3 regions of the Paenibacillus sp. FSL H8-0317 genome follow, and region 1 is predicted to be linked to each of the others. Evidence: riboswitches for the same ligand, from Rfam matches in the RefSeq annotation. Region 1 holds a riboswitch; each other region holds the start of a gene.
The links. A riboswitch is a leader RNA that binds a small molecule or an ion and turns the genes downstream of it on or off. The one in region 1 is predicted to bind thiamine pyrophosphate.

Region 1 (10,727 bases):
TATAGAAGCAACCAAACCAGCGGACAGTAACAACGTCAACATTTTTTTCATAACTTTATTCCTCCCTTATTCTCTCGTTATTTGGTATTGTACAAGCCTGAGCTTGTACTGGAAGATCGTCAGAGGTGCACCTCTGTCCGACCCACAACCTAATCCTACCAAATAAGGAAGGTAACTAGAATAATCATTAGATCAGATATATCATGACATCGCACAATCCCTGTCATATCGGCATTTTTTGCATGCTAGGTCTCTCAAGCAATATGCTGATATCAACCTCTGGTATGCTCATTTGTAACGTATGTACCCCTCACTTAATCCCCGATCACAAAGAAAGACCACTGCATTTGTCTCCAAATGTGTGATCTTGAATGGCTTCTGGCTTGCTGATATAAGATATCAGGCTCCAAATCTCTGACGATAACCGCACTTTCGACATAACTCTTCCACAGCTTCGCGTTTGGAGAAGCCATATACCAGATTGTTCGCTCGCTCACCCTCAATAATCTCCGAGAATGACTTCTCGTGCACATTACCCAGGTTAATCACACCCTCGCCATCGAGACAGCATGGAACCACCGTTCCATCCACAAGCACAGCTGCCTGACCACGCAATGCATGGCAGAAGCCTTTGCCGTCATCTTCAGGTGCATCCAGACTTGGCCACTGGAACTCATGGTCCTGATTCAGGTATACATTCGGGGCAATTTTGACCCCGCTGCCTGGAACTACTTTTTCCTCAATGCGGAAGTCCAGATTGAACTCACGTTCCAATACTTCAAGGGTCTCGCGATTTCGATTCATCTGAGCATTTGTGAAGTTATCCTGCGTCAGATTCCACAGTCGGAATGAGATGATGACATTGTGCTTAACGGCCTCGTGTACAAAGGACAAAATATGACGCAGGTATCCGTCACGGTCTGTTGAACCTTCATGCCCATCGAAGCTGTGCAGGGAGAAATTCATCTGCCGCAGCGCCGGTTTGCCAAGCAATTTATGCTGAGTCTTGGGCAATAGTGTACCATTCGTTGTAATGTTCACCTTGAGTCCCTTCTCATGTGCGGAATCGAGCAACAGATCTATTTTGGGATGCAACAAGGGTTCGCCTTTGACATGTAGATAAATATGATTGGTGTGTGGTTTAACTTGTTCCAGTATATTGTTGAAGACTTCAGGGTCAATGAATCCTTTGGCACGTTGTGTCTGCGGACAGAAGCTGCATGCCAGATTGCAGATACTTGTGATCTCAATATATACTTTTTTGAACGTTTTCAACTCGGGTCCCCATTCTGCTTCGGAGGGAGCAATCCCACCTGCATTTGTGATCCAGCCAATATGCGCCATCCCTATTATATCGGGTTCATGAGCCAAGGTAAATTGTTCAGTTGTTCAGGTCTGACTCCAAATTCATCTCAAGAATTCCATCAAGCTGCCTCTTTACAGTTCATGTTCGAGTGATATATGCTGAACACATAACTGCATATCTTGAACTTTTGCACTAGGGGAGCCTTACGGCTGAGACGAATATGACTATTCGGACCCTTTGAACCTGATCTGGATCATACCAGCGGAGGGAAGTGGAGCGGCCTTTTAGTAAGCGGAATTTTATCATGTATATGTGAAGATAAACTGCGGATCTAACTTACAGACCCACTCATTTCTCCGGAAATGGGTGGGTCTTTTTTGTTTCTTTTGGCAGAGTGCAAGATGCGGTTGTTATTCCAGCAGTCTGACATCAAGGGGGTGAGAATCAGATGAATAACCATGTAACCATTCACAACATAAGCTTTGCTTTTCCCGATAAAAAGTATTCCCCCGTGCTCTCCAATGTGTCGCTTCAGGTTCAACAAGGAGAATTTGTCTCGCTCATCGGCTCCAGCGGATCAGGTAAAAGCACGTTCTTCAAGCTGCTCGCAGGCTTGCATGAGCCAACCGTTGGCACCATCGATATAGCTGATGTACCGCAAGGACAACGGCTCGGACGAGTCGCTTATATGCCGCAGAAAGATCTGCTGTTATCCTGGCGAACCGTCATGGAGAACTGCATGCTGCCTGCCGAGTTGGCACCAGGCCGACAGGACAAGGACAAGTTACGGGCCAACATTCTAGCTGGGTTGGCAAGGTTCGGCCTGTCGGGTTATGAACAGGCCTATCCAGATGAGTTATCCGGCGGCATGCGGCAGCGGGTGGCATTGCTTCGTACCTTGCTTACAGGCGGGCAGCTCATGTTGCTGGATGAACCCTTCGGTGCACTCGACGCCTTAACCAAACGAGAAATGCATCGCTGGTTGCTGGAGCTGTGGGAGGGCTTTGGCCAAACCGTATTGTTTATTACACATGACATTGAGGAAGCCCTGCTGTTAAGTGACCGTATCATTCTGTTAACTCCAGGAGGGCAAGGTCAGCAGTTGCGGGAGATGACGGTTCCTTTACCACGCCCAAGGCATTCGGACATGATCTACGAACCGGCTCTCGTGCAGATGAGACAACAACTGGAGGAACAATTGCATGCAAAGTGATAGAGCTGAGGTTAGCGTCTGGACGTGGTGTTTTAAGTGGCTCTCGAGGTCGTTTTCCCAATATGGTTTGTTTATTGTTCTCATGCTCTTTTCACTGGCGATCTGGGAAACGTTTGTGCGTATGGGATGGGTACCCTCCTTCATCATTCCTGCACCCACAGCCATCATAGGTTCACTGGTTGAGCATCGCCGTCTGCTGTTGACCATCCATCTGCCTGCTACCTTTATGGAGGTTATTGTTGGTTTTGGCTTGTCCATAGTGACTGGAATTACGCTAGCAACAGGCATGCATATGAACCCGTCGATTGAAAAAGCCTTGTATCCTTTCATCGTGATCAGTCAGACCATACCGCTGATTGCCTTGTCCCCCGTATTTATCTTGTGGTTTGGTTACACGTTGTGGAGCAAAGTCGCGGTGGTGTTCTTAATCGCATTCTTCCCCATTGTGGTCAGTACCTACGATGGACTCCGCCAAGGCGATCCAGAGCAGCGTGAACTGCTGCTCACCATGGGAGCCAGCAAGTGGGATATTTTTTGCAAACTCCAGATTCCACTGGCACTTCCCTCTTTTTTCTCAGGGCTAAAGATGTCTGTGGTGTACTGCGTGGTTGGTGCAACGATTGGGGAATGGCTTGGTGGCAGCAAAGGTCTCGGATACTTCAGCCGCCGCATGTCCAGCAACATGAACACGGATGCGATGTTTGCCGCTATTGTGCTGTTATCCCTGCTGGGGATCGTTTTGTTTGTACTGATTGCCTGGCTAGAGAAACGGTTTAGCATACGGCGGCATGGACATGGAGGCAAAAGAAAAGTTGGATAATACTTAGACAGGAATTAGATGTAAATACAAATCAAAACGATGAAATGAGGATCTTCAATTTATGAATAACAAAGGTATATACTCCCTGCTTCCCATCATGCTCATTAGCCTTTTGCTGATCATTAGCGGATGCAGCACCACGAATACTAGCAAAAACACGCCAACAACAGATTCTGCAACTAATGCACAGCAAACAGATCCGTCTGCAACCGAACCAACATCAAACGCCAAAGATAAACTGTCCATCATGCTCGACTGGTACCCGAATGCAGTACACTCCTTCATCTATGTGGCTCAGGAAAAAGGGTACTTCGCAGATCAGGGTCTGGATGTCGAAATTCAGATGCCTGCGGATACCAATGATTCACTCAAACTTGTTGCTGCCGGTAAAATTGATCTGGCTCTAAGCTACCAGCCCCAAATCTTACTCGCGCGTGGCGAGAACATTCCTGTACGATCCATTGCTGCTGTTGTTCGGCATCCACTTGTGCATCTGTTGACCGAAGCAAATGGCAACGTGAGTTCACCCAAAGATCTTGAAGGAAAAACTGTCGGTTATTCTTCGATTCCGCTGTATGAAGCGATGGTTCGTACGATGATCAGCCACGATGGTGGCAATCCCGACAACATGAATCTGGTTGACGTTGGGTTTGATCTGATTCCTTCGCTGGCTTCCGGACAGGCGGATGCAATTATGGGTGGTTTTATTAACCATGAGCAATTGATTCTGGAGAAAGAAGGACATGCCATGAAATCAATCAACCCTGTCGATTATGGTGTGCCTGATTATTATGAATTGGTCCTGACTGCGAGTGAGGCTGGCATTGAAGCGAAAAAAGATCAGCTTACCCGGTTCGTCAAAGCGATCCAGGAAGGACAAAAATATGTAACGGAGCATCCAGATGAAGCCTTGAATATTCTGCTCGCTCATGAGAATGAAACGTCTCCGCTTGACCCGGAGATCGAAACCAAAAGCCTGGCTATTTTAATGCCACTTATGAATGAGGAAGGTCAACCGTTTGGTCGGCAGGAAATGGAGTCGTGGGAGAATGTACGTGCATGGCTCGTTGAAAAGGATTTGATTGCTGAATCGGTGAAAGCCAAGGATGCTTTTATTAATCTGCAAGGAGAGTAAATAAAGGAGTGCAAGGTGAATGAAGGAAAAGTGACTGAACGCAAAGGGGATGAAAGCAAAGCTATATGCGCCTTAATATCTCTGGAATAGAGCATGGAGCGAGTCCTAACGAATCTGAGATACGCTATATCCGAATAAACAGCCGTTTACAGCTTTTTGGTCAAAGGATTCAGGAAAGCATACAAAACAAGGAGGAAATTATATGTCTTATCTGGAACGTGTTCGTACACAAAACCCGTTGGTACACAATATCACCAACCTTGTCGTGGCTCCCTTTACAGCCAATGGTCTGCTCGCACTTGGTGCGTCCCCTTTTATGGCCTATGCTCATGAAGAGGTCGCTGATGTCGCCAAGATGTCAGGTGCCGTGGTACTTAACATTGGTACACTCGATGACAAAGTCGTTCAGGCGATCCGATTAGCTGGTCAATCAGCTAATGCACATCACGTGCCTGTTGTGCTCGATCCCGTCGGCGCAGGCGCAACCACTTATCGCACGGAAACCGTGCAGATGCTCGTTCGTGAACTTCGTCTCACAGTACTGCGCGGCAATGTGGCAGAGGTCGCCAATGTCATCGGTGAGAGTTGGAGTATTAAAGGTGTGGACGCAGGATCAGGTGAGGGCGACCGAATCGGCATTGCGGAGCGGGCAGCGCATAAACTTGGCTGTGTCGTGGTCATTACCGGAAAAGAAGATATCATTACTGATGGACAATCCACATTCCTCACGAGTAATGGTCATGCCCTGCTCACTCAGGTCACAGGTGCTGGCTGTTTACTCAGTTCGGTGATTGGTGCTTTTACAGCCATAGCGGAATCAGGAGCCGATCTTCTAGGCAGTGTTGTTGAAGCGCTCGCGTTTTATGGTGTAGCAGCTGAACTGGCAGCAGAGCGGACAGCTCATCAGGGGCCGGGCAGCTTCCAGATTGAATTGTTGAATCAACTGGCACAAGTAACACCAGACCTCTTGGTAGGATGCGCACAAATCCGTCAGATCCGTGGAGGTGCAGTATGAGCATTGCTCAAGCGCTAACCATTGCAGGTTCTGATAACGGGGGCGGCGCAGGAATTCAGGCCGATCTGAAAACATTCCAAGAGCTTGGCGTATACGGCATGACCGTTATCACGGCTATTGCTGCCCAAAATACAACAGGTGTACAGGGCGTCTTTCCCATCCCTTACGATGGTATTGCCCAGCAATTGGACTCGACCGGCGAAGACTTTCAACCAACCGCAACAAAGACCGGCATGTTATATAGTGCCGAGATTATTCGTCTAGTGGCTGAGAAATGGCAGCAATACCGTTGGTCGAATCTGGTTATCGACCCTGTGATGGTAGCCAAAGGCGGTGCCCCCCTGCTCCAACAGGAAGCTGTACAGGCGTTGGTTACGGAGCTGTTGCCCCATGCCCTGATCACAACACCTAATATACCGGAAGCGGAACTGCTTACCGGAATGTCTATCACGAATCTGAGTCAGCGAGAAGAAGCCGCAAGACAGATTGTACAGATGGGTTCAACGTATGCTTTGGTCAAAGGTGGTCATGATGAAGGAAGTGGCATGATCGTGGATGTGCTCTACGATGGGCAGTCTTTTCATTATCTGGAGAATGTTCGTGTGGTAACACGTCATACACACGGAACAGGATGCACATACTCTGCTGCGATCACCGCAGAGTTAGCCAAGGGTTCACCTGTTCTGGCTGCCGTTACGACCGCGCGAGCATTCATTCAGGCAGCCATCGAAGATGAGCTGGGGATTGGGGCCGGACATGGGCCGACAAATCATTTTGCGTATCAGCGCAGACAGCGGGGTGAGCAGTGATGCGCCCGTGGGAAGCAGAAGCGGTGCGACGCGCGATGCAGGTGTATTTGGTGATGGGCAGCGTCAATACAACGCAAGACCCGGTGGAAGTGCTGCGCCAGTCCATTGCTGGCGGCATCACGCTGTTCCAGTTCCGTGAAAAGGGAACTGGTGCCCTGATTGGCGAAGCTCGCATTACGCTTGCGATGCGGCTTCGCGAGGTGTGCAGCCAGCACGGGGTCCCGTTCATCGTGAACGATGATGTGGAGCTGGCTGTAGCGGTGGAGGCCGACGGCATGCATGTCGGCCAAGAAGATGCGGACGCGGCGCTGGTACGCGCCCGCATTGGAGATGGGCGGATGCTTGGCGTATCCGCCCACTCTGTGGAAGAGGCGCGCCGTGCGGTGCAGGCGGGCGCCCACTACCTTGGCGTCGGGCCCATGTACCCGACGCGCTCCAAAGCGGATGCCCACGCTGTGCTGGGCCCCGCAGGGGTGGCGGAACTGCGCGCCGCAGGCATCGCAGTTCCGATTGTGGGTATCGGCGGCATTACGCCCGATACCACGGCCGCCGTGATGGCGGCTGGAGCCGACGGCGTAGCCGTCATCTCCGCCATCGCGGGCGCGGCCGATGTGCGCGCAGCGGCTGCGCAGTTCGCTGCGGCAGTGCGCGGGATGCAGGCGTAGCCCTGCTCTCCCTGCACTGCCAGCCTCGTGGGCTGCACCGCCTACATGGTGCAGCCACAACCGCTCGTTCTCCTCTCCATAACAGAGGAGCCTCCCCCCTGCGGTGCGGCAATCTATGTCTTCGACTTAGAAGCGCATCCGCTCCCCTACAGTGACTGAGTCACCAATCCATGATCAAGATGCAGCTTCCATGCTTGCATCTTGTTTTCTCATTTTCAACGGTTGACTCTCACGTAACGTGACACTGTACAATCGGTGTTGTAAGGAGGTTTTCACACATGGCCATGAAAGTTAAGGAAGTTGCAGAGCTTGCCTCGATCAGTGTGCGCACACTGCATCACTATGATGAGATCGGACTATTAACCCCGGACGAAGTGACTTCTGCCGGGTATCGATTATATTCAGATGCCAACCTGGAACGGTTGCAGCAGATATTGTTTTTCAAGGAACTCGACTTCTCTCTGAAGGAGATCAAAAACATTATAACCAACCCCTCCTTCAATCCGGAAGAAGCTCTTAATATGCATCGACTTATACTGCTGGAGAAACGCCAACGCTTGGACCAGATGATTGCTACCATTGATAGAACGGTTTTACACGTGAGAGGAGAAATTAAAATGACAGCCAAAGAACAATTCGAAGGATTTGATTTTAGCCAGAATCCGTATGAACAAGAAGCGCGGGAACGTTGGGGAGACCATGCCGTCGATCACGCAAATCAGAAGCTGCACAGTAAATCAACCACAGATCAGAAGGCTCTATCCGATCAAATGAACGAAATCTACAAACATCTGGCTGCACTTCGTCACACAGAACCAGCATCTGCGGAGGCACAGGCTGGCATCAAAGAGTGGTACACCTGCCTAAACCAGATGGGAAGCTACTCGCCTGAAGCCTTCAGAGGACTTGGTCAGATGTACGTGGAAGATGAACGCTTCACGCGTAATATTGATCAGTTTGGCGATGGTTTGGCAGTATTTATGAGAGATGCCATGGCTGTATTTGCTGACCAAAACAAATAATATAGCCCTGTCTTCAACCACATACAGTATTATTCAACTCTCATTGCCGTCCAGATGTGGACTGTAAAAGATAGTCTGGAAGTTAACCCCCTGTCCTGTAAAAGGTAAAAATATTCTCGTCATCAGCTTTATTCGCTTTAAATGACATGACCCTTCGGATATTTGAACCTACCTCCTGGAGTGACCCTATCTTTCTTGTGATTAACCTTATGAACATGTTGGATATTATACTAGGGTTATGTGGTAAGTAATTTTAATCGATTCGTGTTGTTGCAAAAGTTATGAGCCGTATCCCACCTACTAGCTGGTAAATACACAAAAGGGACGTACACCCTCAGGCGTATCGTCCCTTTTATGTATGCAAGTAACTCAGCCGCAATGTGAACAAGCCTAACTGCTGCTCACTCTGAGTACTTTATGAATATCTTTTAAAGTAGATGCTTTACTACGTTTCTTCTGCTCCCAGTCCTTCGATATAACCGTTTCACCAGATGCTTAGGATGATGAGTTAAGTTTCGTCTGTCAAACGTTCTTCATTTTGCTACCAAGCGTACACCGCTATCCGATTAAGCTCTTGGTGCGTGATCCGATGAAGATGCATCCGTAGCTAGACTGGTTCTCGCCATACGGCCAGGAATCTGCCATGCAGATACAATCGCAAGCACGATGAATAATAAATCAATCGGTTGACTGAAATAGTCCTGGAAGGTTTCCACAAACGCACTGATCATCTCGCTATCAAACACGAGTTCCATCACGCTTACATCACCAAACAGTTCGGAAGTAAAATAAACCACCGTCAGATATTTACCCAGCAAAATGCCTACGAGAGCAAACAGTACGGCAATAATCTTATGTACTGTCGCAATTCGTTTATTGGAGAACAACACAACTGCGTAGCCCGTGAGCACTCCAATCAAAATCGCAATTAATCCCACCTCATACTCGGTCATTGCAGCAATAGCTGCCCATACGATGCCTCCCAGAATAGCTCCAATTAAGCCACCAATGATCGGCATACCGATTTTAACTCCTTGTTTCTCTTCCACGTTGTCTTTCCCTCCTGAGTCATGCATATGCTTCTTTTCCAGAATTCACCTTTCCTATGAAACCACAAAATGTCCTATTATTCAACATTTTTCTACTTTTGGTGACCATGATTTATATAATAGAAAAGATATATTAAACATCCATTTCCTTATTCACTCGAATATATCCTCTTAGTTTTGTCTACATTCATCTCATCATCATTCCCTTGGCACATAAAAAAACATCCCTCCAACAGCATAATAGCCGTAGAAGGGATGTTATCCATATCTGTATCATAAATATAACCAATGTAACCCAGAAAAATACATTGTAAAACTCGCTCTATCTTACCTTTGCACTTCCTTGGAAGGCTGAATGACAGCTGCAATCTGTGCCAAAATGGCATCCACCGATGCTGGATCATGCACATCATACTCATCAATGTTCAGACGCAGCACAGGGCAAGCCGTAAACTGATCAATCCACACGGAATAGCGCTCGTGCATGTGCTCCCAGTACGAACGATCCGTCTGAATCTCCATCTCACGTCCACGTTCCGTAATACGGTTTAAAATCGAAGGCAGACTGCCTTCCAGATAGATCAGCACATCTGGATGTGGGAAATAAGGTGTCATCACCATCGCTTCAAACAAACTGCTATATGTCTCGAAATCGGTAGCAGACATGGTTCCTTGATCCGCATGCATCTGTGCAAATATGCCTGTATCTTCATAGATGGAACGATCCTGTACGAATCCTCCACCCAGTTCAAAAATCTTCTTCTGTTCCTTGAAGCGCTCTGCCAGGAAATAAATCTGCAGATGGAAGCTCCAACGCTCAAAGTCATGATAGAACTTCTCCAAATATGGATTATGATCAACTTGCTCCAGAGAGGTCTTGAAATTCAAACGCTGTGCAAGTGCAGCTGTTAACGTGGATTTACCCACTCCAACCGTACCTGCTACCGTAATTAATGCATTCGATGGAATGCCATAGTTATTCATATGATATACTCCTTTACCTGATTAACAATCTGCCTGAAGTGCTCAGGATGTTCGACAAAATCGAGTTGCTCCGCATTGACTTTAATGATTACTGGTGGATTTGAGCTATTCGCCAGATGATCCATGCCTGTTTTGTAATCGACGATCAGTTGTTCCATATATGCCGGGTCCATATCCTGCTCAAATGAGCGTCCACGCTTGTTAATGCGGTACATCAACGTATCGAGTTCAGCTTCAATATAGAGCACCAGATTGGGCTTTGGCAGATCATCTGTTAACAGATGATAGATTTGACGATATTTATCCCGTTTCGTTCCCTTTAAGGTACGATCGGCAAAAATCATATTTTTATAGATATGATAGTCTGAAATGACTGGGGTATTCTGCTCTACATAATGAGCGCCCGTGTCTTCCAGTTGTTTAAACCGATTACACAGAAAAAACATTTCCAATTGGAAACTCCACTCGTCGATATCCTGATAAAAGGAAGCCAGAAATGGATTCTCTTCTACGATTTCTTTAACTAACGGAAGATTCAATTCATGGGAAAGCATCGTTGCCAGCGTTGTTTTCCCCGCTCCGATCGGACCTTCCACAGCAATAAACGGGGCTGATTTCATCGTGTTCACTGTTCCTCCTCGTACTTATGCGTGTTTCCGTTTTCTATATAGACCTCACCTATTGTATCACAGCTTTAAGGATTGGAACG
Region 2 (10,727 bases), 2.8 Mb from region 1:
ATCCCATCAGATGCACCCTTCTCTCCCCAATACTGCACAAGATCACTTAACTTAAAATCCGGTATCGTTCTGTCTCTTAACGATTCTGTTGAGATCGAGTATAGCTGGCGACTGGTTAATGGACAATAGAATAACATTTTTCCATCAGGGGAAATGGCTATACCATCAGAGGCCAATCGAAAGGGAGATGTCGAACCATCCGCGTTTCGATTCATCAAAATTTTACCTTCCACTTTTGGCACAAAATATGGATCGGGTGAGGTCGAGCTTGCTCCATGCAACCGTCTATACGCATTTCCGTTTTCTAAATTTACGACGATAATAGCGCCTGGCCCATTGGAAGAAGAATCCGTTATATATGCGTAACCTGCTTTTCCTACACGAAAGTCAAATCGGACATCATTTAGATACGTTGTCGGCAAGACTACATCATCTGCAAATGTATATACTTTTCTAATTGTATTTGTTTCTAAATCTACCGCGACTAATTTTGCCCCTCCTTTAATTGGCTCAGAAAAATTTGGTGCAGCCGTGTCCAGTACCCACAGGGTCCCCCTTCCATCTGCAACAACACTTTGAACACTGATGAAGGACATAACAATATTTAATGGGTTGATCAAATTCGTTTCTACATTAGGATAAGGTTGCATCTGACCCTCAACAATTTCCGCTACCGTAAATCTAACGTCATCTCCCCATTTTGGAAAGCAAATAAAGATACGCCCGGTTTCGGATACACTAACGCCTGTAGGCATAGCCCCGTAAAAGGAATGAACGAGTTCTAACTTACCAAAATATTCTTCCATAGGTAACATAGGCTGTATGATGTCCTCCTCAACATAGTTGAATAGATATTACCTATAATTATGTTCGAGACTTTTTCTAATGCCTGGCCCTTAATCATTCTTTTTCAACCTCGATTTTGAAAATGTCCGATACATCTAAAAATACAAGAAACTTCGGCGTAAGCCGAAGCATGTTGACGGTGACTACATGTGCTAGGAAAAATGCTTCCTCCGATCGTCAATGCAAAACTCTGCCAAGCTTATCTGTACCAAAACCGTTTTATTGTTGGTCCGGCAGACGTAATGCGTTTGCTGAAGTTAGCTTTTGATCTAAAAATTCCTCTGCTCGGGTCAATTGCTGCCTGGCAATCTCCAACGCTTGTGAATTTGTTGCATTAGATTCACTTAACAAGCTTATTGCCTGATTTAAAGCCGTCTGCACCTCAGAAACCGCGTTAGATGCATGCTGCTCTAGCGTATTACTACCACTCGAGTTAAGTGCATCTTCTGCCGGTTTTCTTGCGTTTTCGGTTGCTAGATCAATTTTGTTTTTATTGGGCACCGTGACTTCTCCTTCCTTCAGTAAAATCATTCATTTAGACAGAAATAAGTATGGGATTGAGATTTTGTTTATATCCCTGCGACTGATGGGAATATTCGGAACTTACCTCTCCGGTGATCCATATTAGTATAAGATCCGATGCATTGGAAAATCTAATCTTGATGAAAAAGGAGGGGATCATTTCTGAATGGCTAATCCAACGCTAGCGCCGCACGAATCGATGGAACTGCATGAAGCGTTAAACTTCAAAACGCTCTGCATCGCTAAGTCGAAACTTATGCAAGGCCTGGTCTTTGACCAAGAGCTAAAAGCATTAATGCAGAAAGACGTAATTCAATCCATACAACAGATCGCTGAGCTGCAAGCAATCTACGCAAGAGCTCCTTTTCAAGCACCCGTTCCGAATAATCCGACACCTATAACACATTAAGGGGAACTCAGATGAATACCGATTATTTAGATCCGATTAATTCATTGAATATGCCGGAAATGGCAGATATGACTTTTGCCATGGACTTCCTTCTTCGTGCCAAGGAGGGGGTACGTAATATGTCCATCGCCCTGACGGAAACGGCTTCACCGGATGTAAGAGCCCTGCTGCATACTCATCTTAAGCAGGGGATTGCAATGCACCAAGAAATCTCGGAGCTCATGATTCGCAAAAAATGGTTTCATCCTTATGAGCTGAACGAACAGTACCAACTCGATCAGCTTTCGGCGAAAAATACGGTGATGATCGGGCAGATGAATCTGTTCCCGGGAGATACGTCACGTAAAGGGATGTTTGATCGGACCCCAGATGAGCATATTGGAGGACATAAAGCATGAAGGCGGTAACGTATCAAGGGGTTAAAAATGTTGTGGTCAAAGAGGTGCCGGATGCGAAGATTGTGAAACCGGACGATATGATCGTAAAGATCACCAGTACCGCCATTTGCGGTTCTGACCTTCATCTGATTCACGGGATGATCCCTAACCTTCAGGAGAACTATGTCATCGGACATGAGCCGATGGGGATCGTAGAAGAAGTAGGTCCTGGCGTGACCAAGGTAAAAAAAGGCGACCGTGTGATCATTCCGTTTAACATCGCATGCGGAGAATGCTTTTTTTGCAAAAATCAGCTGGAAAGCCAATGTGACAATTCCAACGAGCACGGGGATATGGGCGCTTATTTCGGCTACTCCGGAACGACCGGCGGATATCCCGGCGGGCAAGCCGAGTATTTACGGGTCCCATTTGCTAATTTTACCCATTTTAAGATCCCTGAGAACTGCGAACAACCGGACGAAAAGCTAAGTTTGATCGCCGATGCCATGACGACAGCATTCTGGAGCGTAGATAACGCCGGCGTTAAGAATGGTGATACAGTCATCGTGCTCGGCTGCGGTCCGGTCGGACTCCTGGCCCAGAAGTTCTGCTGGCTGAAAGGTGCTAAGCGGGTCATAGCCGTCGACTATGTCGATTACCGCTTAAAGCATGCAAAGCGAACGAACAATGTGGAAATCGTAAACTTCGAACAGGATAAGAATATTGGGAACACTCTCAAAGAAATGACCAAAGGCGGCGCCGATGTTGTGATTGATGCGGTAGGAATGGACGGCAAGATGAGCGATCTTGAATTTCTAGCCAGCGGTATGAAACTGCAAGGCGGCACCATGAGCGCATTTATCATTGCATCTCAGGCTGTCCGCAAAGGTGGTACCATTCAAGTCACTGGGGTATACGGCGGACGTTATAACGGATTCCCACTCGGTGACATCATGCAGCGAAACGTGAATATCCGTTCCGGACAAGCTCCGGTCATTCACTACATGCCATACATGTACGAGTTGGTGACGTCTGGCAAAGTGAACCCTGGGGACATTGTTACGCACGTCATTCCGCTCAGCGAGGCCAAGCGGGGCTATGAAGTGTTCGATACAAAAACGGACGATTGCATTAAAGTCATCTTAAAGCCTTAAATATGAGTAGATACACGGGAGGACAATCTGAATGAATTCCACTTACGCTTTGCATGAGATGCTCGAGGTGCATGAAATAGCTGCGTTCAAGACGGTTTGCATGACTAAATGTAAGACGATGCAAGCTCTGGTAACCGACCCGGAGCTCAAACAAATTTTGAAACAAGATGCGATATTATCACAACAGCAGCTTCAGGAGCTCGGTGGAGTGCTGTCTAAAGCGACTGTATAGGAGATAAAAAAATGAACCCAATATTAGAACACATGACTGGTCTTAATACGCTGACCGATGACGTGATTGCAATGGATTTTTTGATGAACGCCAAGAGCAGCGTCAGAAACTACGCCATGGCTGTGACCGAATGTGCCACCCCCGAAATCAAACAAATTTTGATGAAACAGCTCGATGAAGCCATAGACTCTCATGAAAAGATATCAAATTACATGGTGCAGCATGGCTTATACCACCCTTACCATATTGCAGAGCAAATTCAGCTCGATCTGAAAAATATTCAAACTGCTATGAACATTCCGTCCTGACACCCTTTTTTCGGTATCGTTGCAGCTCCACGAGAGAAACAAAAGGTAACAAACGAAAGCTCGTATGAAGCAAGGGGGGATAACCTCCCTCTTCAATACGAACTTTTATGCCCTCTTATTGTTTATGGACGCTGCTCTCTAAATTGAATTAACTACCATTGAACTCAAAGCTCCAGCCTCCATGACATCTCCCAAAAATCAAGCTCAAAGCGACTGCACATCACGAAAATATCTTCCATCCGTTGGTACGTTCCCTCGCTACACCCCTCTAATAGCTTATCCGTTAACGTCACAAGGGATTGATTGTTACTGTTGTATTCAGAGGAAGCATATCCTGTGATCCACTCTCCATAAAAAGGATGATCAACTGCACCTGGTTTTTGAGCAAGGGCTTGACCAATCTCCGCATAGCTCCATGAGCAGGCCAAAATGGATACAAGTACTTCTGCTATGCCACCCGCATGGGAAACAGAGAGCATATAGTTAGTATAGGCTGCATTTTTTAGTGCAGGTTTTACCTGAAAAACATGATCCTCTGTAATCCCTAGTCGTTCCATATAAGATCGATGAATTTTCATTTCGCCATTCAGGATGTTATCTACATTTTTACTAAAAAACTGCATCAATTTGGGGTCGTGCGACTTGACGATACCCAGTGCAAATACGCGGGCATAATCGAACAGGTACAAGTAGTCTTGCAACAAATAATAACGAAATTGTTCAACCGGTAAGGAACCATCTCCGATTCCTTTCACAAAGGGATGCTCAAGACATTCCTTCCACACAGGCTGTGCCGCCCGATATAGTCTCTCTGAAATAGTCAACATATGTTCCTCCAATTCATAATGTACGTATTTAAAAACAAAAAAACGAAACATCCATAGGATGTTTCGCAGACAAATACACTAAAACAAGAGGGTTCGCATGAGCTACCCAAGTACAGTGTTTCATCGTTGCATCCCTACGTTGGCATTATCCAAATCAGGTAAGGTCGGTTTAACACCCTCTCAGCCGGTTAAGGCTCCCTCGCAAACGGTTGTATGTAGTTGATTACTTTCTTATCCCCATAAAAGAATAAAATAACATCCATTTAGTATATCAAGGGCTGTTTAATACAGTCAAGGCAGATTGTATCACGCCTCATCAGCTTGAGTGACGTCTTTAAATGATGAAAACCATCACAACAATGGTTGAGTTTTATCCACTGTTATGATGGTTTCTATTCTTACAATTATTGTTGATGGTTTAATGCCCGAGCTTGTTCTTTCCGACAAAAGTGAGTATTCCGTACTGGGAAGTGTTTCTCCAGCTCTCATTGGTCGTAGCATTCCATTTGGCTACGTTCTGTTTACCTCCGCCCTGGTTGTCGTTAATTTGAAGATCGAAACCGAGAACATTTCCTGCTTTGGGCGTCAGTGAATGTAACTGGATTCGGGCTTCTACGAGATATCCTTTATTTGTTTTCTTCACAGCACTTACAAGGCGTCCGGGTGAGGCACCCCCTGCAAAGGTTCCCACATTGTCTGCACTGATTCTGAACTGGGCATCATCATATTGAAAATACGGTGTGCGCTGGTGATTCTCGTCCAGGAAAATCTCAACCGAATCCTGATCCCATGGGTTGATGTTATCTGTGATGATGTTTGGATCAGTGACGTCGATCAGCAGGTATAGATACTCACCTGTCCACATTGCCCGAGCGACTGCCTCTGCACCTTCGTTCTCATTCAACCGTTTTACTTCAAATGGTACAGCCTTATTCCATGATGTGTCTTTCTTCCCATCAATCTGAACAATCCCTTGTACAGCTTGTGCAGATTTGGGCATAGGGGCAAGCTGAATCACGCCGTATTTGCTTGTATCCTGTTCCTGAGATTGTGTTCGATCATTCCAGTACATTGGATTATAAGGTTGTGTCCCACTTGAACCGCCATCAGTCACACGGATATCCAATCCGGCTTCATATTCTGATCCGACTTGGATACCACCCCACGGAATGGACAATTCAACCTGATATCCTGCTTTGGTCTCGCGTACACGATATGAACGCTGCTCCACGCCCTCAGCTTTGCCCGACCGCTTAATGATTACGTGTCGGTCATCTGCTTCATATGAAGTGGTCTTGCCATTATTGAGATCAACAAAGATATCTACTCTGTCGTTCACATCTGCCTTCGCATCCTGAACATCCACAAGGATATACAGGTTACTTTGATCCCATAAGGTGCGGAAACTGGCTGATCCCGAAGAGTCGCCCTTCAGTGGAGTAGACACCGCTTTGTTCCAGAGTGGATCTTGTGAATGTTTTTTGATATCCGGTTTACCCGAAAGTGAGACGGCTCTCTGTGTCAAAACAGGCAAGCCTGATTCATCCACGAGCCCCCAGTATGCTTTTTTGGCCTTCAGGGCTGAATCAAACAGCATAGCCTGGTTGTTGTAAGACTTCTCATCTTGGAGTCCCCATAAGGTAACTGAAGAGATGTGATCTTTGTGTTTTTGGTACAAATCCAACAGTTCCTTATATCGATACGCCTGTTTTACCGCAACTTCATCCGACATCTCTTCACCAAATGGAATTCCGCTATCCACATCCAGTTCCGTGATCTGAATATCCAATCCAAGTTCGGCGAACATGTTGATCGTTTTTTCAATTTCCTTGATGGGAGGGGATTCCAGGTTATAGTGGGATTGCAAACCCACACCATCGATAAGCCCCTTATCTTTCAGTCGTTTGACCAACTGAAACATATGCTCTCTTTTCTCAGGGACTTCCGTGAAGTATTCGTTGTAATATAATTTGGCATTCGGATCTGCTGCACGAGCGAATTCATAGGTTTTCTCAATGTAATCCGGACCGATTAGTTCATAAAAGGGACTTTTACGTAAACCGTTGGCATCACCATTGCTATCCGCAATCGCCTCGTTTACCACATCCCAGGCATAGATCTTACCTTTGTATCGGGTCATGACGGTTTCAACGTAATCCTGAATCCGGGCAAGCAGTAATTCTCGACTCGCAGGGTTACCCTGAGGATCTTTGAACATCCACTCTGCTGCATCAATATGCCACAACAACGCATGTGCGCGTACGCCCATACCATGCTCCTCGGCGAACTGAACATATTGATCGGCTGCCTCGAACTCATAAACACCCTCGGAAGGAGACATGTACTTCGGTTTCATCTCATAGGTTGCGGTCAAGCTGTTAAAGTGCTTTGTGAGAAGTTGTCCATATGCGCCTTCCAACTGCCAGCGATACACCGCTGCACCAATGGGGAAATCATCTTGATACAGGTCCTCCAGAGACCGAATACCTTCTTCAATCTCCAGTTGCTCGGCCAGAGTAAATGATACATCATCCACATAGAACGATAACGTATCTACGCTACCTTCAGAGATGTAGGGTGTTTCGATGAACAAATTCAATTCAGTGGGATCATCGCTATACTGAAATTTTCCGGTGATCTTGTGCCATGTATTCCACTCTGCTTTGGCAATTTTCACGCTACCGATCGGGTTCCAGCTTTCAGCAGTTGTTTTTTTATATGTGGTGAGCTGTAGTGTTTGATCCGTGATGGGCTCCTGGGTAAGTCTTACATATGCCGTAATTTCGTACTCTTGGTTACGCTCAAGCAGATCCTTCATGGATAACATCGGTCCATGATAGGAACGCTCACGGTTGGCGATCAGCATACTGGACTGACCTTCGTGTGCCTCCTGCTGTGTCACTGTCAGCCTTTCGTTACCTGTACGTGGAGTCCATCCCTGAAGTGTACCGTCTTCAAAGTTTGTACTCAAATGGCCTCCTTCCACTTCCGTAACTGCCTTGGCTGCATGTGAGACATTCGAAAATGGAAGCATGGCAAGTACGAGCACAAGAACCAAGGCTGTTATATTCCATTGACCTAACCGTTTCATACAATTCCTCCTCTTGATCTGGTCTAAGTATTTCTGAACGGATTAACATCCAGATAAATAGATTATAGCTCTTTAGATAGCGCTTACATATAACGAATTTACAATAATTATAATAAAATGTTATCAATTGGTAATTATGATTTTAGGAATCAGAAGTTCGTTAATCATGGAATATCAAAAAGCCGCTACATATTTGCAAAAATAAAAGACCGTTTCCCGATAAAATACGAGAAAACGGTCATAGTTAGAAAATATCTTTCCCGAAAAAGAGTTAAGGGAATACAACTTTAACTTTGCTTTATAATCGTCCATCATCACCCTGTTCCTCCTGGACAATTCGAGCAATGTGAATCATCAAATATAATAATTCCTCGTTCGATATGGAGATGTCCAGCATATTCTGCACGTAGGTTTTGATCATCTCCGCGCATTTGTATTCAAGCGGATGCTCCTTCACCATGTGCTGAAATATAAAATCTTTCGCCGAATTGCCCAGACGCCCTTCTTGTAAACGCTGGATGAAGAATTGCAGGTGTGTGACAAGTCTCACATAATGGATGGAATTTTTGTTCAATTGCATATCAAGGGTGTATTGTATCAGATTAAAAATATCTTTTAACATCTTAACGGATTGCATCGTGCGCTCCATATTCTGTTCATGCGTTTGGGCATTCACGAAATGAAAAGCGATATTCCCTGCTTCTTCTTCCGGCAGTTCAACCCCCAGTTCTAGATTCAGCAACTGAACGGCTTCAAGGCCAAGTTCGAATTCAACAGGGTGAAACCTCTGGATCTCCCATAACATGCGATTCTGTAGTGCTACACCTTTTTTCCATCGTTCAATGGCAAATGACAAGTGATCCATAAGCGTAAAGAAGATTTGGTCGTCAAGAGACAACTTTTCTTTTGCATTGGTAATCAGTTTATTTATGACATTCACATGTTTTTCCGGCATGTTTTCGATGGTTCGTACGTAAGCCTGCGCAGACGGATTATTTTGCAGAATGAATCGTTTTTGGATGTGTTCTTCATCCAGTCGCTCGCCAACTTTGCCTTTGAACGCCAACCCTTTTCCCATGACAATCATCTCTTGCCCCTGTTCATCTTTGGTCAGAAGCAAGCTGTTATTTAATATTTTGATTACTTTCATGCATTCATCACGATCCTTTATTCTTTCGTGACCGCCTGATCCGAATTTCCGATACATCTGCCATTTTGTTTAATGACCTCTTGATACCACGAGAAGCTTTTCTTCTTCAAACGCTTCAAGTCTTTCAGATCCTGTTCACCACGGTTTACATAGATCATGCCGTAGCGTTTCCCATAACCCTGATGGGTGCTTACCACGTCAATAACGGACCAAGGGCAATAACCAATCACATCCACACCATCCGTCAGAGCCAGTCTGATCTGTTCCAGATGTTTCTCAATAAAATCAATCCGGTACGTGTCGTTAATCGTGTAATCTGCCTCGAGTATATCTGGGGCTCCTATACCATTTTCCGTAATTAGAATCGGGAGACCATATCGTTCACATACCTTACGCAATGTTAACCTTAGGCCAATCGGATCGATGACCCAGCCATATTTTGTTTTTTCGGTATAAGGATTCTCCGCGGCTCGGTAGACTCCCTGCTCACCAAGCATAATTTGCTGATCACCCGCACGAGCTGTAACATCCGACGCATCTCCCATACTGGCGGCAATGGTTGCCGTCGAGTAGTAGTTGATTGCTACCAGATCGGGGCTGCCAGACTGGATATCTTCCATGTCACCCTGCTCAATAACCGGCTCGATGCCGCGTTCCTGTACATAACTCCAGAATAATGGATTATACCGTCCCCACACCGATAAGTCGAGAAAACCCCATCCACGAATTGTCTCCCAGTTATGTGCAGCGATTGCATCTGCTGGTCTGGAGGTTGCCTGGTACATGGAGGTCATGTTTAATGCAGGACCAATCTTGCCTTGCGGGAGCATATCATGAAATAGTCGCATCGTTCTGCCTTGAGCCACAAACATGTGATGATTTTGCTGATACAGTTCCTTACTGGAAGGCAGACGTCCGCCTTTTGGTGTACCAATAGCACCGGGATGGAGAATCATTGTATTCTGCTCATTAATGGTCAACCAATATTTCACTTTATGCCCGTAATGCTCAAACAAGATACGCCCGTACTCCACAAAGGCATCAATCGTCCCCCGGTTGTTCCATCCTCCGGTTTTCTCAAGCTCGTAGGGTAAGTCGAAATGATACATGGTCACAATGGGCTCAATACCATGGAGCAGCAATTCGTCAATTAATTGGTGATAAAAATCGAGTCCCTTTTCATTAACAGGCCCTGTGCCTGAAGGCAAGATTCGAGTCCATGCAATCGAAAAACGATATGCTTTGAGGCCCAGCTCTGCAAAAAGCTTCACGTCTTCTCTGAATCGGTGATAGTGATCGCTCGCAACCGTGAAATCGGCGGTTCCAGCCGGATGATCACACATATCGATGACGGACAGGCCTTTGCCATCTTCGTTCCAGGCTCCCTCGACTTGGTAGGCCGAGGTAGAGCCTCCCCACAGAAATTCATTGGGGAATGGTTTGGTGTGTTGATATAACATCTCAAACACTCCTTCATTTTAATGTTGATTAAGATATATGACGGACCATATTAAGCTTGTTACGAAAGGTGGATAATCGTCGCTCCAACCTCCACAGGACTCTGCTTCTCCAGCTTAATGTCCGGGAAACGATCCGAATTGGCGATAATGATCGGGGTTATGACTTCGTAGCCTTCTGCCTTGATGGCGTCGATATCAAAGCGGATCAACAAGTCCCCCCGTTTTACGCGATCCCCTACTTTAATGGAAGAGTCGAAGTGTCGCCCCTTCAGGTTTACGGTATCCACTCCAATATGAATGAGCACCTCTTCTCCATCGTAACCATTTAATTTCACCGCATGTTTGGAGTCC
Region 3 (10,727 bases), 280 kb from region 1:
CATATGAAACTGGAGCGTTTATTAGCCATCGTAGTGCTGCTAATCAATCGTGGACGGGTACAAGCTAAAGACTTGGCAGATATGTTCGAAGTATCGATCCGGACCATCTATCGGGATATCGATACATTGGGTCAAGCAGGCATCCCGGTGGTGACGTATCAGGGGGCAAGCGGCGGGATTGGTCTGGCAGAAGGCTACCGGCTGGATCGAAACGTATTAACAGACAAGGATCTCGCCTCTATCGTCACTGCACTGCGCAGTGTATCCACTTCCCATGCTAATGCGGCGCGAGAGCTTCTGGTCGAAAAACTCAGCAGTATCGTACCTGAATCCAAAAATGACGATTTTCAGGCCAATACCAATCGATTCATCGTGGATTATTCAACCTGGACGCATCCAGAAGCGCTGAAAATCAAGCTTGAACTTATCGAACAGGGTATGGATCAATTACGACCCGTAACCTTTACCTACTGCAGTGCGGAAGGTATCCAAACTCACCGAACTGCCGACCCTCATACCATCGTACTCAAGAAACATTCCTGGTATCTGTATGCTTTTTGCCACGAGCGGAATCAATTTCGCATGTTCAAGCTTGTGCGTATGCAAGATGTCACGCTTGCTAATGAGCAATTCGAGCGTAAAGTCATCAACCCACAGGACAGACCCTGGCAACAGGAATGGAGCCGTCCGGACAATCAAGCCAGGTTAACCTTGAAATTCCATCCTCGCGTCCGTCATATTGCGGAAGAATGGTTTGGGATCGAGAACGTCATGCCTGATGGGACTGGGTATTATATTAGCCAAGTTGCTTTTCCCGAGGATGGCTGGTTATATGGGTTCATCCTGGGCTTCGGCGCGGACGTTGAAGTATTGGAACCTCAGCATATTCGAGACGAGATCTGCCGTATCGCGGAGCAAATTGTACAAAATTATATCTCCCCGACTCAAACCTGACAGACAGCTGTCCAGTTCCTCCCCTTATACTTCAGATATATTCAATCTGTACATATATGAGGAGGAACTAATCATGAACGTCACTGTATGTCAAAGCTGCGGCATGCCGCTCACAACCCCTGCCCAATTCGGAACGGAAGCAGATGGAAGCACAACCCGTGAGTACTGTATTTATTGTTACAAAGAGGGCAAGTTTGAGCAGCCCGGTATGTCACTTGAAGGCATGACCGAGATGTGCACTGCTATTCTGAAGGACGAAGGCATGGATGAGGAATCCGCTCGTTCGATGCTGCGTAACCAGCTTCCTTTTTTGAAACGTTGGCGCACGAATACAACGGATCAACATGCTCAATCTCTTGCGGAAAACTCTACTACTGCTTCTGCTAACCCTGGTCAGGTAACAACAGATCATTCGTTCTCTGCCCAGCCCGTTCGTTATGTCACGCTCCCAGGCAAACGTCTTGCTGGCGTATCCGCCCGCACAACCAACGCCATTGAGATCAGTGGCAAAGGCTGTATTCAGGGACTCTGGAACAATTATTTTGCCTCAGATCACCTCCCTGCACCTGAAGCCGCCCGCTATGGCTGTTACACGGATTACTCCGATGGCATAACCGGTGAATACACCATACTGGTAGGGCATGAGGTCAGTCCGAACGAATCATTGCCTGAAGGATTGGACGACATTTTACTCCCTCCTGCAACTTACGCCGTATTCACTTCCAGAAAAGGACCGATGGCAGAGGTTGTTGGCGAAGCTTGGGGAGCCGTGTGGGCATGGGAGAAACAAAGCGATCGTACGTTCACCGGGGATTTTGAATTGTATGATGAACGCAGCCTGAATCCCGAAAGTGTACAAGTAGATATATACATCGCTATTCGTCAAAATAGATAAAACCAACACAATGCCACCTCATACAGGATCAAAGTTTCCTCGCATCCTTCTTCATATTACGCAAGCTGCCGGGTTCGCTCGGCAGTCTTTTTGTTATATCCGGAACTACATTACCACCTAAACAACCCGACCATGGTACCAAGTTAGTTAGCATGCTTTGCATCATTTAACCAGACAATATGCCTCATAAGCGGGTACCATTGACTTCCTTAAAATTGGGACTATTCACATAACAACCGATTCGATCCTCCCATATCAAACCTCTCATATCAGGTTCTTTACTCCTGAATTTTCCTAAAACCGTTTACATCTCCTTAAAACCGGGTAAAATCACTACAATCCAATTGGATTTATATTCTAAAATCATTTATTTCGTCTAACAAGTCATATGTACCTATATGTGCAGCTGGCAACATAACCAGTCGAAATACATAATTTAAAAAAATGCATTAAAGGAGGAACCAAGATGATCCGCATGCCTATTCAGCAAATGATCCCGTACCACCACCAATATCCGCGCAACACGGCGACCACTGCTCCTAAAAAGGAGAATGAGAACACTCAAGGTCTATCCTTTCATGAAATTCTGCAGCAAAAAATGGCGAAGAAAAATGCTTCTCCTTCCCTTAGATAAAATGGACACCGGACCCTATTCGAATCCGGTTATCGACCGTCTTTTCACGGCTTGGCGGAAGGGCGGTTATTGGCGTTGAGCAATAAACAACTGTACAGTCCTCAGTCATGTTTCTATAATGGTTTAAATATCTACAAGATCCATGACATATACGAACTGTAAAAGGGGACTTAGCACATGATCACCATTGGTTGTTTTCACGCTCATTATTCCAACATCGCCTTAATTGAAGAGACGCTTGCTCCTTATGAAGTTGAATTGGTCCATTACGTCGATCCAGGTCTGGACCGTCTTAAACATGACGCTGACTTTTCCGAGATCGTCATTCACCAGAAAGTAGCCCAGACGCTCCAATGGATCGCCGAGTGTCATGCCGATGCCATTCTGGTCACATGTACCCTCTTCGCGACAGTACTGGAGCAGGAAGCCACACAGGTCCCTGTGCCTGTGATCGGCATAGATGATCCGTTATTGCAGGAGATGCGGCGAGTACCAGGAGATTACATAATAGCATTCACCAACCCGGCAACTATTGAAGGAACGATGGCACGGGTGAATCAGGCATTACAGCAAGAGGATGAGAATGGGCAACTACACGTTGCCAAGACATCTCAGACGGATGCGGTGTGCATCCCTGGGACATTTGAGTTGATTATGCGTGGAGATCAGCAAGGGTATCTCGAAGCAGTACGTGAAGGATTACAGCAGATTGCTGAGCATTATCCGGGTAAAACGGTAGTGGCAGCCCAACTGTCTATGGCTCCCGCTGCTGCACAGGTTACAATAGATCGCGGTATTCCAATCCATAGCCCGCTGGCATTGCTTGCGGCGTATTTGGAGAAGAATATAGGCGTGGCTCGATAATAGTAGCGGATTTGGAGTGAAGTAACAGGTTCTATCTGAACTATGCAACTATGAACTCACTTACTTAGTAACACCACAAATTAACGAGGTGAACTAATATGCGTTTCCTCTATATTGTTTTACTGTTTATAGTAGGTTTTTCCTGTTCCGCATTTCTATACGGAGGATCACCAAAACTCAGTGACGCTCTTTTATTCGTTATCGCAGGAATTCTGTATAAAATATGGACCACACACAGTCACAAAGCTAATTCTGATAAAGGCTGAGTACGGTTAAGAATACACACATGACATAACACTAAAAAAAGCCGTTCTTCTCTGCAATGACAGAGAGAAACGGCTTTATCTCTATTTCAGACTGCCCAGCTTGCGCTGTATCAGCGCCTAGGAACGTGTCCGATATTCCTCGGCCTTTTCCTGCATCCCGGCAGCTACAGCCTCATTCTCGGACAATCCTTTATCCGCGGCAAAGGCCCGAATGTCCTGCGTGATGCGCATGCTACAGAACTTTGGTCCGCACATCGAGCAGAAATGAGCTTCTTTGGCCCCTTCTGCCGGCAGTGTCTCATCATGGTAGGACAGCGCACGTTCAGGGTCCAGTGACAGGTTAAACTGGTCACGCCAGCGGAACTCGAAACGTGCCTTGGATAATGCGTCATCGCGGCGCTGGGCACGCGGATGTCCCTTCGCCAGATCGGCAGCGTGGGCCGCGATCTTGTAGGCGATGACCCCTTCCCGCACATCATCCTTGTTGGGCAGGCCCAAATGTTCTTTTGGCGTAACATAACAGAGCATGGACGTGCCAAACCAGCCAATCATGGCCGCACCAATGGCGGATGTGATGTGATCGTAACCCGGGGCAATGTCGGTCGTCAGCGGCCCCAGCGTATAGAACGGTGCTTCTTTACAGATCTCCATCTGCAAGTCCACATTCTCCTTGATCTTATGCATCGGCACATGCCCTGGACCTTCGATCATCACCTGCACATCATGCTTCCATGCGATCTGCGTCAGTTCCCCGAGCGTAGCCAGTTCCGCCATCTGTGCTTCATCGTTGGCATCGTAGATACTGCCTGGACGAAGCCCATCTCCCAGTGAAAATGCCACATCATACCTTTTCATAATCTCGCAGATTTCTTCAAAATGAGTGTACAAAAAATTCTCCTGATGATGCGCAAGGCACCATGCTGCCATAATGGACCCACCGCGAGACACAATGCCTGTCATCCGCTTGGCCGTCATCGGGATATATCGCAACAGTACACCTGCATGAATCGTAAAGTAGTCCACGCCCTGCTCTGCCTGCTCAATGAGTGTGTCACGGTACAACTCCCAGGTCAGCGCTTCCGCTTCGCCATTCACCTTCTCCAGCGCCTGATACAGCGGTACCGTACCAATCGGCACAGGTGAATTGCGGATAATCCATTCCCGGGTGGTATGAATGTTTTTGCCTGTGGACAGATCCATTACGGTATCCGATCCCCAGCGTACCGCCCAGGCCATCTTCTCGACCTCTTCCTCGATGGAAGAAGATACAGCAGAGTTGCCAATGTTGGCATTGATCTTCACATGAAAATGACGACCGATCAACATCGGCTCACTCTCCGGGTGATTGATGTTAGACGGCAGGATGGCCCGTCCACTCGCCAGCTCCTGCCGTACAAATTCCGGTTCCACGCCCTCACGAATGGCGGCAAACTCCATCTCTGCCGTAATGACTCCTTGCCTCGCGTAGTGCATCTGGGTCACACAGCGTCCTGGCTGTGCCCGCATTGGTTTGCCACGTAATCCGGGGTACTCTTCGCCGCCAGCTCTCTTCCCTCCGGGCTTCAGTCCGTTATCCTCCGGTTTAACCGTACGGCCCTGATAAGCTTCCACATCGCCGCGCTCTGTGATCCAACGGGTGCGCAGGGATGGCAGACCTGCACGGATATCCGCATGAAATGCGGGATCGGTCATGGGGCCGCTCGTATCGTAGACACGCAGCGGTTCGTTATGCTCCACCCCTTGGGGAGTATTCGTGTCATGAAGGGCTATCTCACGCTCCGGTACAGCAATGTCCGGCCGTGAGCCCTGAATGTAGACTTTGCGGCTGCCCGGAAAGGGCTGAACCCGTCCGGCCGCGCTTGTTTCCTTTTCCACCTGCTGACCGTTATGTTCCTGTTCCATCGCTTGTTGTCCCGTTTGATTTCCTGCACTCATGTCGCTTGTCTCCTCCTCATTGTTCGTTCGCTTGGTTTTGGGTTGGCATCATCATTAGCTCGCTTACGTACCTGTCCCAAATCATGCGCAATGCAGAGAAGAAAGAGCGATCCTACACCAGACCAGGGGAGACATTATTTATGTACAGTTCACAACAGGCCGAAGGCTGCCGCAGATCATGGATCTTTGGTGACTTCTCTCTCATCATCCAAACCCACTTTCGCAGGTTATTGAAAAAGAAGCCCATAGAATCCTCGCTATATCGCCTGTTCACTGTATATAAAAAAGCCGGTCCCCGAAGGAACCGACTTTTAATGTCCATCACCAATAATGCACCTTTATGCGGCTCCTTAACGGAGCCCTACAAGGGTCACATCATGTGGTGGTTGTGGTCATATCGCCGATTACTTCCCTACGCTGGTATGATCCAGATCAGGTGCAAAGGGTCCGGAATCTCATGCGATTCCGTCTCAGTCCGGACAGTTCGGACTCCCCCAGTAACGTTAACAAGTTGCGGCATACACATGCCGCAGTTCATATTCAATGATGCTGGCCCCGCTGGGCCGTCCATAACAGAGTAGCGCAACCGGAACATAAAAACAACCTTTATATTCCAGAACACCAACTCAATTGGAGAAAAACCTTACCTCAACATCAGGATAACATGAGCCCCATCTGCGTAGCAGCTTCCTTTAGCACAGGTGCGTATTCATGCAATGTCTCCTGTGAGAGTCGGCTGACAGGCCCTGAGACCGAGAGTGCGGCTGCAATATTGCCTCTGCGATCCATAATCGGTACCGATACCGCGGCAGCTCCCGGCTCACGTTCCTCATAACTCGTCGCATATCCGTTATCCCGAATGTCTACCATTTGCGCCAAATACACCGCTGGATCGATAAATACCGGCCATTCAGGACCATTCATCAATTCTTCACGATCCTCGTCCGTGGCAAACGCCATCAGGACTTTGCTGGAAGCGCCCACAGACAGCGGCAGTCTAACACCAACGGGAGCAACTCGGCGAATCGCCTGATCACTTTGCACAGCCTGAATCCGAATCCGTTCACTGCCATCACGCAGGTACAGACTCACGGTCTCCCCCAATCGATCCCTCAGTCGCTCCATCGCAGGCAGCAGCAGAATAGCGGGATCATCACTGCGGGACATATGAGCTGACAGCTCCCAGATTCGGATGCCAAGTCGGTACTTCTCTGTTGCTGCATCGCGAATTACGAACCCTCGATCCTCCAGCGTAGCCATCAAACGGTGAACTGTACTTTTGTGCAGGCCGATCTGGCTGGCAATTTCGGTGAGTCCCAGATCACTGCGTGTGGTAAAACATAATAATATATCCAGCGCCCGCTCCACAGCCCGGACGGTTAACTTGCGATCTTCCATGGCATAATGCCCTCCTCATGTTTCATCACATGAAACTTGGTTACATAAATTATATGAGAAACGGTCTCATCTGTAAACCAAAAAGAGCCAAAATCGAAATAGGCCAACGTGCAAATTTTTCCTTTTTATAAGACTTAATCCCCTGTAATTTACACACTAAGGTAATGTTACCCATATATCTTAAGAACTATATAACAATTGCGTAACAAATGCCCTCAATCAATTGACTTTGACTATATTGGAACATACGATAAAGATATATTACATTAAGATATCGCTCTGAAGCAGGCTCTGAAATCGACGCAATTCTCTTTACATGTCGTTGTTATCTTCAACTGAACTTCAAAGGAGGGGCATTCATGTATCCAACATCCCAGAGCGAAGCCCCGCTGCAAACAAAAGTGTCCGATCTGCCCTCTTCCCTATCACCGAGGCTGATTCGGTTCAAACATATTATCGTAGCGTTGCTGCTCTCCGTTGTATTTTTTCTACTGTTTTGTTTTATTGCACTGCATGGTTACATCGCATGGGTATTATCCAATCCAACGGTAGCGCCGGTCTTCTCCAATCCAATGCAGGCCAAGAACATGAAGTACGAAGACATCACGTTCCCGGCAGCAGATGGCAGCCGGACGATGCAGGGATGGTATATACCTGCTGACAATGCTGCAAGCAAAACGATTATTTTCAGTCACGGCTATGGTGCCAATCGTGAAGAAACATGGGTACCCATGTATGACCTGGCACACTATGCCCATCAACTTGGGTTCAACGTGGTCATGTTCGATTATGGCTTCGCCTCGCAGGTGAACAAAGCCGTAGCCACAGGTGGCAAAGCTGAGTCACAGCAATTGCTGGGTGCCATCCAGTTCGCCAAGCAGCGAGGTGCGCAGGAACTGGTTGTCTGGGGTTTCTCCATGGGTGCCGGTACGGCGCTTCAAACCGGACTGATTACCCAGGAAGTGGATGCGATGATTCTGGACAGTACGTTCCTGCTTGAGCCGGATACGCTGTACCACAACATTCATAACCAGATCGATCTCCCGCGTCAGCCTACACTCGAGATCATGAATCTGTTATTCCCTGTTCTGAATGGTACCGGATTACAACAGATTCCATACCAGGAAGTGAAAAAGGAAGATTATCCGTTCCCGATTTTCTTCATCCATGGCACAGAGGACGAGAAGGCGCCTTATCCAATTGCGGAGCAACTCGCCGCCAACCAGACCAATCCGTACTCCGATGAATGGATTGTCCAGGATGCGCATCATGAGTTGATCTTCCGGGAGCATCCAAAGGAATATCTGCGCCGTGTCTCAACTTTCCTGAGTCATGTAACGAAAACAAGCAGTGACGATGTACAGAACACGAATAGTGGAGAATAACCAAATTCCAATCATCCGATTTTTTTCCAGAGCCCTCAGGGGCTCTTTTTTTTTGCACTCATAGGACAACAAGCTCGCGGAATATACTCTTGGGACGCATGAACAGACGGTCTGCATGCAATGAATTTCATCTGAAGGAGGTTCAAAATAAAGATGAACTGGTATGGATATGGTCACCTGCTGCCTCTGCGGACATTGGAGGAAATCCGTTTCTGGAAAGAGCAGGAGAAAGAACATACACTCGTCATTCATGCCCTGGTTCCTGATCTGGAGCCCCCATACGTCAAGCTACTGGAGGAATGGGAGGTTACCTTTGCAAACAGTGAGCGAGTAGCCAATCAGCTTTTAAAACAACTATTGCCTGGAACCCATCCGCCTGCTCCCTACATGGTTCGTTGTATCGATCAACTTGTGTTGGCAGCTCGGCAGCAATCGAGAGAGTTCATCAAACAGCTATACGTTCTTCTGGAGCAAAGTGCTGCTGTGCAAGCTGTTCCGCTTGCCAAAGTACTCATTCTGCATTTTATCCGCGAGTCGGAGTATTTTCTGGGCGTATTGGATACACTTGGCCAACCTGGCATCTTGCGCGAAACGGATTCGGAGCCATCACTTTTTCTGGAAAATGCGCTGCATACGTCAGGGCCAGGAAGCATCCATCGCCAAGCTTCAGAAGCTCCAACTTCTCCGGAGGGGAATGTAAATGCACCTGCCGCATCAGCTCAGATCCAATCCGCAACCGTTCAACCGCCTTCTACCGGAACAACTCAAGCCACACCCAGCTCTACAGCACCTCCTGTAAAAGAAAAGCCGGTTCCCATTGGAGGACACACACTGCCTCCCCTTCCCTATGCGTACAATGCGCTGGAGCCACATATTGATGAGCTGACGATGCGTATCCATCATGACAAACACCATCAATCTTATGTGGACGGACTAAATGTAGCAGAGAAGAAGCTGGCGGAATCGCGAAAAAAGAATAACTTTGAACTCATCAAACATTGGGAACGTGAACTCGCCTTCAACGGGGCAGGCCACTACCTGCATACGATCTTCTGGACAATTATGAACCCTGCTGGCGGCGGTAAACCTTCCGGTATGCTGGCGGAGCAAATCAAGCGGGATTTCGGAAGTTATGAAGCGTTTAAGAATCAGTTCACGGAAGCCGCGAACAAGGTGGAAGGCAGTGGCTGGGCGATGCTTGTGTGGAGCCCGAGAGCACATCGTTTGGAGATTTTGCAGGCGGAAAAACACCAGAACCTGTCCCAGTCCGATATCGTACCGCTCCTGCCACTGGATGTGTGGGAACATGCCTACTATCTGAAACATCAGAATGAACGCAAAAAGTATATCGAGGATTGGTGGAATGTGGTCTACTGGCCCGCTGTTGCCGAGCGTTACGAAACGGCACGCAAGTTATTGTGGCCGCCTTATTAAGCTTGGGGTCAGATGGATTAGAGAAAAAAGAGATATCTCCAGCCGAATGACTGAACGATATCTCTTTTTGGTGTAAACAAAAAAGCAAGTCTCCTGTAAAAAGAGACTTGCTTATATTTTGAGAGACTTCCTATTTCTAAATGTTCACTTAAGAAGCACAGCCCTCGCACGCCACATAGTTGTCGCCAACCTGTTTGCTAATGGAGATCAGATCGCCCAGCTTGATATCAGACTCATCTGTAAACTCCAGATCGGCTATACGTGCAACGATCAGTGCAGCAGCCTCTTCCTTGCTTGTTGCCATTTGGCTGAACTCGGATTTTTCGCCTGTTGATACAACCTCATATAAATACGTATATCTCAATGTGTCCATCCTAACACTCTCCTTCCGAAATCACATCATATCATCTCTATTAACCAATTCCAAGCCCTAGTAAAAAGTGTTAATCGTAGCGCAGCTTCATCTGCTCAGCTGTCAGGCGTACTTCTTCAGAGCCAACGCTAAGCACCCTGCTGGTCTCCGCCTGTGGATAGCGATCTCGCAGTGTTCGAACCAAAGCCGCAGTATATGCCGCAGCCGAAGGTACACCTGCCAATTCTTTCAGACTTGCCATCGTGCCAGGCTGAACATCGGGATATCCTTCACTCGCCCCACCTGCTGCATGCTGATAGAATTGTCGCACATCTGCTGCCAATTGATCACCCTGACCGTCCACGATGATAAATGCAGTAATTATATACGCTTTTGCCTGCCTGCGCTGGGCAATACCACAGAATTTCAGCCCACCTACACTGACATCATAATCTCCCGGGCAAAAAGCACCCTGAACCTCGCCTGTCTGCGCCTGATTCGACCACGGCGTTAGCGACTCGGCAATAATCGAAGCCATCTTCCGGAAATCATCATGAATATTGATGGCATGTCCGGGATTAGGCAGAATCAGTGACACATTAACTACCCC

Region 2: another riboswitch for thiamine pyrophosphate. It lies ahead of tenA (thiaminase II); the one in region 1 lies ahead of MHB43_RS04830 (ABC transporter ATP-binding protein).
Region 3: another riboswitch for thiamine pyrophosphate. It lies ahead of thiC (phosphomethylpyrimidine synthase ThiC); the one in region 1 lies ahead of MHB43_RS04830 (ABC transporter ATP-binding protein).

The regions. Positions count from the first base shown of each region.
Region 1 is NZ_CP150294.1:1,038,121-1,048,847, reverse strand. It holds gene MHB43_RS04840 (pectate lyase) at 1-51, opposite strand, end outside; gene MHB43_RS04835 (radical SAM/SPASM domain-containing protein) at 400-1,275, opposite strand; TPP riboswitch at 1,491-1,593, shown strand; gene MHB43_RS04830 (ABC transporter ATP-binding protein) at 1,755-2,519, shown strand; gene MHB43_RS04825 (ABC transporter permease) at 2,509-3,339, shown strand; gene MHB43_RS04820 (ABC transporter substrate-binding protein) at 3,401-4,474, shown strand; partial or broken gene thiM (hydroxyethylthiazole kinase) at 4,668-5,489, shown strand; gene thiD (bifunctional hydroxymethylpyrimidine kinase/phosphomethylpyrimidine kinase) at 5,486-6,298, shown strand; gene thiE (thiamine phosphate synthase) at 6,298-6,963, shown strand; gene MHB43_RS04800 (MerR family transcriptional regulator) at 7,242-7,985, shown strand; gene MHB43_RS04795 (hypothetical protein) at 8,552-9,034, opposite strand; gene MHB43_RS04790 (deoxynucleoside kinase) at 9,362-10,018, opposite strand; gene MHB43_RS04785 (deoxynucleoside kinase) at 10,015-10,638, opposite strand.
Region 2 is NZ_CP150294.1:3,832,550-3,843,276, reverse strand. It holds gene MHB43_RS17065 (L-dopachrome tautomerase-related protein) at 1-815, opposite strand, end outside; gene MHB43_RS17060 (hypothetical protein) at 1,066-1,347, opposite strand; gene MHB43_RS17055 (hypothetical protein) at 1,535-1,777, shown strand; gene MHB43_RS17050 (spore coat protein) at 1,789-2,175, shown strand; gene MHB43_RS17045 (zinc-dependent alcohol dehydrogenase) at 2,172-3,308, shown strand; gene MHB43_RS17040 (hypothetical protein) at 3,340-3,540, shown strand; gene MHB43_RS17035 (spore coat protein) at 3,552-3,848, shown strand; gene tenA (thiaminase II) at 4,013-4,675, opposite strand; TPP riboswitch at 4,789-4,886, opposite strand; gene MHB43_RS17025 (endo-1,4-beta-xylanase) at 5,094-7,766, opposite strand; gene MHB43_RS17020 (PRD domain-containing protein) at 8,065-8,916, opposite strand; gene MHB43_RS17015 (glycoside hydrolase family 1 protein) at 8,934-10,376, opposite strand; gene MHB43_RS17010 (beta-glucoside-specific PTS transporter subunit IIABC) at 10,436-10,727, opposite strand, start outside.
Region 3 is NZ_CP150294.1:753,879-764,605, reverse strand. It holds gene MHB43_RS03710 (YafY family protein) at 4-954, shown strand; gene MHB43_RS03705 (zinc ribbon domain-containing protein) at 1,028-1,849, shown strand; gene MHB43_RS03700 (hypothetical protein) at 2,316-2,483, shown strand; gene MHB43_RS03695 (hypothetical protein) at 2,661-3,347, shown strand; gene thiC (phosphomethylpyrimidine synthase ThiC) at 3,731-5,515, opposite strand; TPP riboswitch at 5,941-6,054, opposite strand; gene MHB43_RS03685 (IclR family transcriptional regulator) at 6,203-6,946, opposite strand; gene MHB43_RS03680 (alpha/beta hydrolase) at 7,306-8,331, shown strand; gene MHB43_RS03675 (Fe-Mn family superoxide dismutase) at 8,485-9,765, shown strand; gene MHB43_RS03670 (hypothetical protein) at 9,914-10,138, opposite strand; gene MHB43_RS03665 (biotin/lipoate A/B protein ligase family protein) at 10,209-10,727, opposite strand, start outside.